Linked DNA regions of Krasilnikovia cinnamomea. The protein of the gene in region 2 binds, or shares a complex with, the protein of the main gene of each other region. Links are inferred from orthologs where the notes say so. Each region holds a gene or a part of one and is shown on either strand. Other genes may lie near its edges.

Region 1 (4,262 bases), 3.1 Mb from region 2 along the record:
GCTCGATCGCGGTCTCGAACTCGGGGTGCACGTCGACGAAGGTACGCAGCTGGTCGCCCAGCCACTCCAGCGTGACGGTCTCCTCGCCACGCCGGTCGACGAGTTCCTCGATGCCACGGTCGGTGAAGTACACGAACTCTCCCAGGTGGACAGGGGCGCCCCGCCGATCGGCGGGACGCCCCAGGTTGTTCAGTGCGCGGTCACGGGCGCGGCAGCGCCGCCTCGATCAGCGCCGACTGTTCCGCGTCGTGCATCTTGGCCGAGCCCACCGCGGGCGCGGCGGCCGCGGGCCGGGAGATCCGGCGCAACCGTACGCCCTCGAGGTGCTCGAGCAGGTTGAGCGCCACGAACGACCAGGCGCCCTGGTTGGCCGGCTCCTCCTGCACCCAGGCGAAGTCCTCGGCGTTCGGGTACTGCCCGAGCACCGCCTTGAGCTCCTCCACCGGCAGCGGGTAGATCTGCTCCATCCGGATCAGGGCGGTGTCCGTGATGCCCCGCTCCGCGCGCGCGGCGTACAGGTCGTAGTAGACCTTGCCGGAGCAGAGCAGTACCCGCTTGACGGCCTCGGGCCGCAGCGGGGTGCCGTTGATGCCGGTGTCGCCGAGCACCGGCTGGAACCGGCCGGTGGTGAAGTCGGCGACCGACGAGATGGCCAGCTTGTGCCGCAGCAGCGACTTCGGCGAGAACACCACGAGCGGCTTGCGCTTGGGCGACAGGGCCTGCCGGCGCAGCAGGTGGAAGTAGTTCGCCGGGGTGGTCGGGTTCGCCACCCGCATGTTGTCCTGCGCGCACAGCTGCAGGAAGCGCTCCGGGCGGCCGGAGGAGTGGTCCGGGCCCTGGCCCTCCTGGCCGTGCGGGAGCAGCAGGACCACGGAGGACCGCTGGCCCCACTTGACCTCGCCGGAGGAGATGAACTCGTCGACGATCGACTGGGCGCCGTTGACGAAGTCGCCGAACTGCGCCTCCCACAGCACCAGGGCGTCCGGGTTCTCCACGGAGTAGCCGTACTCGAAGCCCATTGCCGCGTACTCGCTGAGCAGCGAGTCGTGCACGAAGAACCGCGCCGTGCCGGTGGCCAGGGTGGACAGCGGCAGGAAGTCCTTGCCCGTCTTCGCGTCGATGATCGCCGCGTGCCGTGAGGTGAAGGTGCCGCGCCGCGAGTCCTGGCCCGCGAGCCGCACGGTCACGCCCTGGGACAGCAGCGAGCCGAACGCGATCAGCTCGCCGAAGCCCCAGTCGACGCCGCCGTCCGCGGCCATCTTGGCCCGCCGGTCGAGCAGCTGCTGGACCCGCTTGTGCGGCGTGAACCCCTCGGGCAGTTCCACGTGGGCCTGGCCGATCGCCCGCACCACGGCCGGGTCGATCGCGGTGTCCACCTCGGGATCCGGCTCCTGTACGACGCTGCGCGGCCGCGGCGGGGAACCGGCCGCGTCCCGGGTCGCCTTGAACACCTGCTCCAGCTGCGACTGGTAGTCGCGCAGCTGCTCCTGGGCGTCGTCCACGGTGATGTCACCGCGGCCGATCAGCTCCTCGGTGTACAGCTTGCGGACGCTGCGCTTGGTGTCGATGATCTCGTACATCCGGGGGTTGGTCATCGACGGGTCGTCGCCCTCGTTGTGGCCGCGGCGGCGGTAGCAGACCAGGTCGATGACGACGTCCTTGTTGAACGCCTGCCGGTACTCGAACGCCAGCCGCGCGACCCGCACGACCGCCTCGGGGTCGTCGCCGTTGACGTGGAAGATCGGCGCCTGGATCATCCGGGCCACGTCCGTGGAGTACAGCGAGGAACGGCTGTACTCCGGGGCGGTGGTGAAGCCGACCTGGTTGTTGACCACCACGTGCAGCGTGCCGCCGGTGCGGTAGCCGCGCAGCTGGGACAGGTTCAGCGTCTCGGCGACCACGCCCTGGCCCGCGAACGCGGCGTCGCCGTGCACCAGCACGGGCAGCACGGTGAAGCCGTGCATGCCCAGGTCGAGGCGGTCCTGCTTGGCCCGGACGATGCCCTCCAGCACCGGGTCGACCGCCTCCAGGTGCGACGGGTTCGCGACCACGCTGACCGTGGTGGAGTGCTCGCCGTCCGGGGTGGTGTACTTGCCGGTCTGGCCCAGGTGGTACTTGACGTCCCCGGAGCCGTGCGCCGACTTCGGGTCCATCTGACCCTCGAACTCGTTGAAGATCTTTTCGTACGGCTTGCCGACGATGTTGGCCAGCACGTTGAGCCGGCCCCGGTGGGCCATGCCGATGACGATCTCGTCCAGCCCGCCCTCGGCGGAGGCCTGCAGCACCTCGTCGAGCAGCGGGATCAGCGACTCGCCGCCCTCCAGCGAGAAGCGCTTCTGGCCGACGTACTTGGTCTGCAGGAAGGTCTCGAACGCCTCGGCCGCGTTGAGCCGGTTGAGGATGTGCTTCTGCTCCTCGGTGTCCGGCTTGGTGTACTTGATCTCGATGCGTTCCTGGATCCAGCGGCGCTCCTCCGGACCCTGGATGTGCATGTACTCCACGCCCACCCGGCGGCAGTAGGTGTCGCGCAGCACGCCGAGCACGTTGCGCAGCTTCATCATCTGCTTGCCGCCGAAGCCGCCCACCGGGAACGTACGGTCCAGGTCCCACAGCGTCAGCCCGTGCTGGAGCACGTCCAGGTCGGGGTGGCGGCGGATCGTGAACTCCAGCGGGTCCGTGTCCGCCATCAGGTGCCCGCGCACCCGGTACGCGTGGATCAGCTCCGGCACGCGGGCCGCCTTGCCGATCTGGCCCTCGGAGGTGTGCGCCACGTCGCGCACCCAGCGCACCGGCTCGTACGGGATGCGCAGCGAGGTGAAGATGTCGTCGTAGAAGCCGTGCTCGCCGAGCAGCAGCTCGTGCATGGACTTGAGGAACTCGCCCGACTGCGCGCCCTGGATGACCCGGTGGTCGTACGTGCTGGTCAGGTTCGTGACCTTGCTCACCGCGTGGTCGGCCAGCGTCTCGTCGGACATCCCCTGGTACGGCGCCGGGTACTCCATGGCGCCCACGCCGATGATGGCGCTCTGGCCCGCCATGAGGCGCGGGATCGAGTGCACCGTGCCGATGCCGCCCGGGTTGGTGAGCGAGATCGTGGTGCCCGTGTAGTCGTCCATGGTCAGCTCGTTGCGCCGGGCCCGCCGGACCACGTCCTCGTACGCCTGCCAGAACTTGCGGAAGTCCATCTGCTCGCAGTTCTTGATGGACGGCACGACCAGGGTGCGGGAGCCGTCCTTCTTCGCGAGGTCGATGGCGATGCCGAGGTTGATGTGCTCGGGCTGCACGAGGGACGGCTTGCCGTCGACCTCGGCGTACGAGTTGTTCATCTCGGGGTGCGCGATGACCGAGCGGACCATGGCCCAGCCGATCAGGTGGGTGAAGCTGACCTTGCCGCCGCGCCCGCGCGCGAGGTGGTTGTTGATCACGATGCGGTTGTCGATCAGCAGCTTGGCCGGGACGGCGCGCACGCTGGTGGCGGTGGGCACCTCCAGCGAGGATTCCATGTTCTGCACGATCTTGGCGGCGACGCCGCGCAGCGGGGTGACCTTGGCGCCGGCCGGAACCGCGGCCGTCTCCTTCGCCGGGGCGGCGGGCTTGGCGGCTGCGGGCTCAGCAGGCTTCGGGGTCGCCGGCACGGTCGGCTTGACCGGGGCGACCGTCGCGGCGGCCGGGGCGTCCGTGCCCGCGCGCGCCGCGGTGGCGGTCGCGTTCGCGGCGGTCGCCTCGTCGGGCGTCGCGATGGACTCGGCAGCCATGGCCGGCTTGTAGTCGGCGAAGAAATCGTGCCAGGCGGGGTCGACGCTGGCCGGGTCGGCCAGGTAGCGCTGGTACATCTCGTCGACGATCCACTCGTTGGGACCGAAATCCGCGAGTGGATTGTCCTGCGAAGTCTGCTGGGTCGACACTTCCGTGTTCGCCTCTTTCACCATTGTCAACACGCGACGCGATCGTCACAGGGGACGGAACGGATTCCCGTCAAGGCTACGCCGTGCGCCACGCCAGCCCACCCGGACGTCCGGGCTGTGACGAACGCCTACTCCGCCCCCTGGACGCTTACGACACGTCGCGCCGTTTGATGATCGCCGTCCCGATCAGCCCCATCACCACCGCGTAGCCGATGAGCACGGCCGCGCCGACCCAGCGCGGCGGGCTCCCCGGCAGGTCGGTGCCCGAGATCATCAGCTGCGACGCCGCCGTCGGGAAGATCACCTGCAGCTTCGAGAACCAGTCCGCCACGTACTCGCTGAGCAGGAAGAAGATGA
Region 2 (7,214 bases):
CCAACGAGCGGCTGCACACCGGCGTCGGCAACATCTACGCGGTCGGCGACATCGTCCCCGGCCTGCAGCTGGCACACCGCGGCTTCCAGCAGGGCATCTTCGTCGCCGAGGAGATCGCGGGCAAGAACCCGGCGGTCATCGACGAGAACGGCATCCCCCGCGTCACGTACTCCGACCCGGAGGTCGCGTCGGTCGGCATCACCGAGGCCAAGGCCAAGGAGCAGTACGGCGCGGACAAGGTGTCGACGTACAACTACAACCTCGGCGGCAACGGCAAGAGCCAGATCCTCAAGACCGCGGGCTTCATCAAGCTGGTCCGGGTCAACGACGGCCCCGTCGTGGGCGTCCACATGGTCGGTGCACGGGTCGGCGAACTCATCGGCGAGGCGCAGCTGATCTTCAACTGGGAGGCGTACCCGGACGAGGTGGCCCAGCTCGTGCACGCCCACCCCACGCAGAACGAGGCGCTCGGCGAGGCGCACCTCGCGCTGGCGGGCAAGCCGCTGCACGCGCACGCCTGAGCCCCGCCCATCCACTACCGCAGGCCCTAAGGAGTTCGAAGAGATGCCGGTATCGGTCACCATGCCGCGGCTGGGTGAGAGTGTCACCGAGGGCACCGTCACCCGCTGGCTCAAGCAGGAGGGTGAGCGGGTCGAGGCGGACGAGCCGCTGCTGGAGGTCTCCACCGACAAGGTCGACACCGAGATCCCGTCGCCCGCCGCGGGGGTCCTGTCGCGCATCGTCGTCGGCGAGGACGAGACCGCCGAGGTGGGCAGCGAGCTCGCGGTGATCGCGGGCGACGGCGAGACCCCCGCCCAGCAGGCCCCCGCCCAGCAGGCCCCCGCCCAGCAGGCCCCGGCCCAGCAGGCGCCCGCCCAGCCGGCTCCGCAGGCCGAGCCCGAGCCCGCCGCGCCGACCACCCCGTCCACCGAGACGCCGGTGGGTCAGGAGGCCCCGGCGCCGCAGACCGCGGCGCCGACCAGCGGCGACGGCACGGCCGTGAAGATGCCCGCCCTGGGCGAGAGCGTCACCGAGGGTACGGTCACCCGCTGGCTCAAGCAGGTCGGCGACGCCGTCGAGGTCGACGAGCCGCTGCTGGAGGTCTCCACGGACAAGGTGGACACCGAGATCCCGTCGCCGGTCGCCGGCACCCTGCTGGAGATCAAGGTGCCCGAGGACGAGACCGCCGACGTCGGCGCGGTGCTGGCCGTGGTGGGCACCCCGGGCAGCGCCCCGGCGGCCCCACCCGCACCCGACCCGGCCCCGTCCGCTCCGGCGCCCCAGGCCGCCGCCCCGGCCCCGGCCCGCCCGGCGGCTCCGGCGCAGCCCGAGCCGCCGTTGGTCGAGTCCGCCCCGGCGCCGGCCGCCCGGCCCGCCGAGCAGGCGGCCCCGGCGGCCGCAGCCCCGGCCCCCGCAGCCGCCCCGGCCCCCGCAGCCCCGGCCACCGAGACGGTCAAGGCGAACGGCGCCGGCGACGCCGGTTACGTGACCCCGCTGGTCCGCAAGCTGGCCGCCGACAAGGGTGTCGACCTCGCCACCCTCACCGGCACCGGGGTCGGCGGCCGCATCCGCAAGCAGGACGTCCTGGAGGCGGCCGAGAAGAAGGCGGTCCCCGCCCCGGCCCAGCCGTCGCGTCCGGCGGCCGCTGCCACGCCGAAGCCGGCCCCGAGCCCGCTGCGCGGCCGTACCGAGAAGCTGACCCGCATCCGCGCCACCATCGCCCGGCGCATGGTGGAGTCCCTGCAGGTCTCGGCGCAGCTCACCACGGTCGTCGAGGTCGACGTCACGAAGATCGCCCAGCTGCGCTCCCGCGCCAAGAACGACTTCTTCGCCAAGCACGGGGTGAAGCTGTCGTTCATGCCGTTCTTCGCCTTGGCGGCGGTCGAGGCGCTGCGCGCCCACCCGGTCGTCAACGCGTCGATCGACCAGGAGGCCGGGACGGTCACCTACCACGACGGCGAGCACCTGGCCATCGCGGTGGACACGGAGAAGGGCCTGGTCGTGCCGGTCATCCGCGACGCGGGCGACCTCAACCTCGCCGGGCTCGCCAAGCGGATCGCCGACGTGGCCGAGCGCACCCGGGCCAACCGGATCAGCCCCGACGAGCTGTCCGGCGGGACCTTCACGCTGACCAACACCGGCAGCCGGGGCGCCCTGTTCGACACCCCGATCATCAACCAGCCGCAGGTCGGCATCCTGGGCACGGGCGCGGTCGTCAAGCGGGCCGTGGTCCTCGACGACCCGGACCTCGGCGAGGTGATCGTGCCCCGGTCGATGGTGTACCTGGCCCTGTCGTACGACCACCGGCTCGTCGACGGCGCCGACGCCGCCCGGTTCCTGGTCACCCTCAAGGACCGGCTGGAGGCCGGGCAGTTCGAGGGCGATCTCGGGCTGAGCTGACCCGTACGCCTCGTGGGCGCGCCGGCACCCGCCGGCGCGCCCACGTGCGTTCACCGGTCGCCCACGGGGGGACACCTGTGCACCCGAACGGCACAGCGGGCAATGATGGGGCCATGCGGATCCTCATGGCCGGCGCGTCCGGCTTTCTCGGCACCGCCCTTGCCGAACGGCTACGCGCCGCCGGCCACGACATCACCCGACTGGTCCGCCGCGAGCCCCAGCGGCCCGGCGAGGCGTTCTGGCAGCCGTCCACGGGGCAGCTCGATCCGGTCCGCGTCGCCGGCACCGACGCGGTGATCAACCTGGCCGGGGCCGGTGTCGCCGACAAACGCTGGACCGCGGCCTACCGGAACCTGATCCGGTCCAGCCGGGTGGACAGCGCCGGCACCCTGGCCCGGGTGATCAGCCAGCTGCCCGCCGCCGACCGCCCCCGCGTCCTGCTGCAGGGTTCCGCGGTCGGCTGGTACGGCGACACCGGCGACCAGGAGGTCACCGAGGAGGCACCCGCGGGCACCGGGTTCCTCGCCGACGTGTGCCGGGTATGGGAGGCCGCCGCCCGCCCGGCCGAGGACGCCGGCACCCGGGTGGTGCTGCTGCGCACCGGCATGCCGCTGGACGCCAGTGGCGGCCTGCTCAAGCCGCAGCTGTTGCCGTTCCGGCTGGGCATCGGCGGCCGGCTCGGCGGCGGCCGGCAGTGGGTGCCGTGGATGTCCCTGGCCGACTGGCTGGACGCGATCGAGGTGCTGCTGGAGCGCAGCGACCTCGCCGGTCCGGTCAACGTCGTCGGCCCCGAGCCGGTGACCAACGCCGCCTTCACCGCCGCGTTCGGCCGGGTGCTGCACCGGCCGACGATCATGCAGGTCCCCGGCGTGGCGCTGCGGGTGGCGCTCGGTGGGCTCGCCGACGAGGCGCTGCGCAGCCAGCGGGTCCTGCCCGGGGTGCTGCGCCGGGCCGGCTTCACCTGGCAGCACCCGACCGTCGACTCCGCCCTGCAGGCCGCGCTGACCCCGGCCCCGGCCACGGCCCGCTGACGGGCCGCGACCGAGACCGCCGAGGGGCGCCGAGGGGCACCGATCCAGGCCGGCTGGCGGCCGCGAGCCACAGGGGCTGCCAGCCGCGACCCAGGGGCTGCCAGCCGCGACCCAGGCCGGCGGCCGGCCCCGATGCGGGCCGGCGGCCGGCCGCGATTCGCGCTGGCTGCGGGCTCTGACGGCTTCCGCTTGCTACCGTGCGGCTCGTGACCGTCGCCACCGCCCCCGCCGACCCGCCGGTCGCGCGGGCCGACGCGTCCCGGGGCCGCCGGGCCTGGGCCGCTCACCTGCTGGTGGCCTCGACCGCCCTGCTGCTCGCCCTCTGGGTGACCGGGGGCCTGTGGGCCTCCCCCACCACCCGGACCATCGCCGCGAACCCCGGCGACCAGGCCTTCTTCGAAGGACTTCTCGGGTACGGGGTGCACCTGCTGCGGCACGGCGGCGACCCGTTCTTCACCGACCTGCTGAACGCCCCGCTCGGGGTGAACCTCGCGGCGAACACCTCCATCACCGCGTACATCCTGCTGTTCGCGCCGCTCACGATGCTGGCCGGGCCGCAGGTCAGCTACGTGACCATCCTGACCCTCAACCTCGCGTGCTCCGCCTTCGCGTGGTACCTGTTCCTGCACCGCCACCTCGTGCGGCACCGGGCCGCCGCCGCCCTGGGCGGGCTGTTCTGCGGCTTCGCGCCGGGCTTGGTCTCGCACGCCAACGGCCATCTGAACTGGACCGCCGGGTGGATCGCCCCGCTGCTGCTGTGGCGGGTGCTCACGCTGCGCGAGCCGGGCCGGTGGCTGCGCAACGGCGCCATCCTCGGCGCGGTGGTCGCGCTCTGCTTCTCGATCGCCGCGGAGGGACTGTTCTTCACCGCCCTCGCCAGCGGGGTGTTCATCGGAGCCTGGGCCGCCGCGCCGGCCACCCGGGCGCAGGCGCGGGCCGCCGCCCCCACCGTGCTGGCCGCCCTCGGCGTAACCGCCGCGGTGGCGGGCGCCCTGCTGGCTTACCCGCTGTACATGCACTTCGCCGGACCGCAGACGTTCTCCGGTACGGGCTTCGACCAGCGCGAGTTCTCCGAGGACGCCGCCGCGTACCTGGCCTACCCCAGCCGGTCGGTGGCGGGCTGGGCCGGGCTGGACCGCGCGGATCTGGCGTCGAATCCGACCGAGCAGGCGTCGTTCTTCGGGCTGCCGCTGATCGTGCTGGCCGGTTTCGCGACCGTCACCCTGTGGCGGCACGCGGACGCCGGCCGCCGGGCCACCCTGCGTGCCCTGCTGATCGTGGGCGCGGTGTTCACGGTGTTGTCGTGGGGGCCCCGGCTGCGGGTGCTCGACGACGAGACGCACCTCCCGCTGCCGTACGCGACGCTGGCCCGCCTGCCGCTGTTCGACTCGGCACTGCCCACCCGGTACGCGCTGGTCGTCGCGGGGGTCCTGGGCATCCTGCTGGCCCTGGCCGCGGAGTGGGTGCTCAGCACGGCCGGGCCGCGCAGCCGCGCCGCCTGGGCCGCCGCGTTCACCTTCGCGCTGCTGCCCCTGCTGCCCCTGCCGGTGCTCACCGCCGAACGGGCGCCGGAGCCCCGGTTCATCGCCGACGGCACCTGGCGGGAGTACGTGCCCGACGGCGGGGTGCTCAGCGCGCTGCCGTTCGCCACGAACCCGGGCCCGGACGCGCAGCGCTGGCAGGCGTACACGCTGGCGCGCGGCGGGCCGGTGTTCCGGATCCCGGGCGGCTACTTCCTGGGGCCCGGCGGCCCGGACGGCAAGGGCCAGATCGGCACCCCGCTGCTGCCCACGGACGTGCTGCTGCAGCAGGCCGCCCACTACGGCTACCTGCCGCCGATCACCGACGCGGAACGCGAGCAGGCCCGGCGCGACTTCGCGTACTGGAACCTCCAGGCGGTGTTCCTCGCCGACCGGGTCATCGGCTCTCAGGGGCTGCTGTTCCACACGACGCTGGAGCAGACCACGACCGCCCTGCTGGGGCCGCCGGAACGAGTCGACGACGTGCTGGTGTGGCGCATCCGTCCCGGGGTGGATCCGGTCACGCCCGGCGGCTGACGCGGCCCCCGAGCGCGCCGGACTACGCTGCAACGGTGACGACTTCTACGCTCGCGGTGCTGCGCCCCGGCCTGGTCGACTACCAGGTGGCGTGGGACGAGCAGCGCCGCCTGCACGACGACGTGGTGGCCGGTGCCCGCCCGGACACCATCCTGCTGCTGGAACACCCGAGCGTGTTCACGGCCGGCAAGCGCACGGAGCCGCAGGACCGGCCGCTGGACGGCACCCCGGTGGTGGACGTCGACCGGGGCGGCCGGATCACCTGGCACGGCCCGGGCCAGCTGGTCGGCTACCCGATCGTCAAGCTGCCCGACCCGGTCGACGTGGTGGCGTACGTGCGGCGCACCGAGCAGCTGCTCATCGACGTGTGCGCCGACTTCGGCGTCGTCGTGGAGCGGATCGAGGGGCGCAGCGGCGCGTGGGTGCGCGCCGACGAGCGTGGCCCGGACCGCAAGGTCGCGGCGATCGGCATCCGGGTCTCGCGCGGCGTCACCCAGCACGGTTTCGCCCTCAACTGCGACTGCGACCTGTCGAACTTCGACCGTTTCGTGCCGTGCGGCATCCGCGACGCCGGGGTCACGTCGCTCAGCGTCGAACTCGGCCGTCCGGTGCCGGTCGCCGAAGTTCTCCCGGTCGTCGAACGCCACCTCCCGACGCTGCTGGCCTGAGCGCGCACCGCCCGCTGGTGTGCCGCCCGAGCGAATCCGGCGGCACACCAAACGACGCGTCATGGCGCCAGGCCGCCACGCGGTCTGGCGGGCGCGCGATCAGGGCGGGCGCGCGATCAGGGCGGGCGCGCGATCAGGGCGGGCGCGCGATCAGGGCGGGCGCGCGATCAAGGCGTGAGGCGGTGCAGGTCTCGCGGGAACGCTGTGACCTCGCGGACGTTCGCGGCGCCGAGCAGCCGGGCGACGAAGCGTTCCAGCCCGATCGCGAAGCCCCCGTGCGCGGGCATCCCGTACCGGAAGCCGTCCAGATATCCCTCGTAGGCCGTGACCGCCTCGCCCCGCGCCGCCAAAGCCGCCGTGTAGTCGTCGTACCGGTGCAGCCGCTGCCCGCCGGTGACCAGCTCGACCCCGCGAAACAGCAGGTCGAAGCTGTTCGACCAGGTCGGGTCCGACGGCTGCGGATGGGTGTAGAACGGCCGCTTGCGCATCGGGTAGCCGGTGACGAAGACGAAGTCGCTGCCGTGCTCGCGGGCCGCCCACTCCCCCAGCGCCCGCTCGTGGGCCGGGGCCAGGTCGGGCTCGTCGGCGGGCGCCCCGGCGATCCGCAGCGCCTCGCTGAAGTGCACCGCCGGGATCTGTTCCGGCACGCCCGGCCCGGGGGTGCCCGTCCGGTCCGCCACCGTGTCGACCATGGTTGCCACGACGTCGCGCAGCACCGCCATCACGTCGCGGTGGTCGGTAATGAAGCCCAGCTCGGCGTCGAGCGAGGTGTACTGGGCCAGGTGCCGGGCGGTGTCGTGCGGCTCGGCCCGGAACACCGGACCGACCTCGTACACCCGCTCGAAGACACCGACCATGAGCTGCTTGTAGAACTGCGGCGACTGGGCCAGGTAGCCGGGGCGGCCGAAGTAGTCGAGCCGGAACACGTTCGCCCCGGACTCGGTCGCCGACGCGACGATCTTCGGCGTGTGGATCTCGACGAACCGGCGGGCCTCCAGCGCCGCCCGGAACCCCGCGGTGGCCGCGGCGGCCACCCGCAGCGCGGCGGCCCGGGCCGG

The links. Proteins that work in one complex are often made in the same cells at the same time.
Region 1: sucB (region 2) and EV385_RS08805 share a complex: the UniProt entries of both Bacillus subtilis proteins name them as parts of the 2-oxoglutarate dehydrogenase (OGDH) complex. The link is inferred for Krasilnikovia cinnamomea from one-to-one orthologs.

What each region holds. Positions count from the first base shown.
Region 1 is NZ_SHKY01000001.1:1,996,596-2,000,857, reverse strand. It holds EV385_RS08805 (multifunctional oxoglutarate decarboxylase/oxoglutarate dehydrogenase thiamine pyrophosphate-binding subunit/dihydrolipoyllysine-residue succinyltransferase subunit), read right to left. Parts: upstream 3,906-4,262; coding sequence 201-3,905; downstream 1-200. Other genes in the region: EV385_RS08800 (ABC transporter permease), read right to left, coding at 4,054-4,262; EV385_RS08810 (DUF6104 family protein), read right to left, coding at 1-133. UniProt on the Bacillus subtilis protein: E1 component of the 2-oxoglutarate dehydrogenase (OGDH) complex which catalyzes the decarboxylation of 2-oxoglutarate, the first step in the conversion of 2-oxoglutarate to succinyl-CoA and CO(2).
Region 2 is NZ_SHKY01000001.1:5,097,548-5,104,761, reverse strand. The notes cover bases 1-2,982. They hold sucB (2-oxoglutarate dehydrogenase, E2 component, dihydrolipoamide succinyltransferase), read left to right. Parts: upstream 1-564; coding sequence 565-2,400; downstream 2,401-2,982. Other genes in these bases: EV385_RS23400 (TIGR01777 family oxidoreductase), read left to right, coding at 2,514-2,982; lpdA (dihydrolipoyl dehydrogenase), read left to right, coding at 1-521. In the rest of the region: more of EV385_RS23400, read left to right, coding at 2,983-3,431; EV385_RS23395 (DUF6311 domain-containing protein), read left to right, coding at 3,638-5,488; lipoyl(octanoyl) transferase LipB, read left to right, coding at 5,524-6,156; aspS (aspartate--tRNA(Asn) ligase), read right to left, coding at 6,324-7,214. UniProt on the Bacillus subtilis protein: E2 component of the 2-oxoglutarate dehydrogenase (OGDH) complex which catalyzes the second step in the conversion of 2-oxoglutarate to succinyl-CoA and CO(2).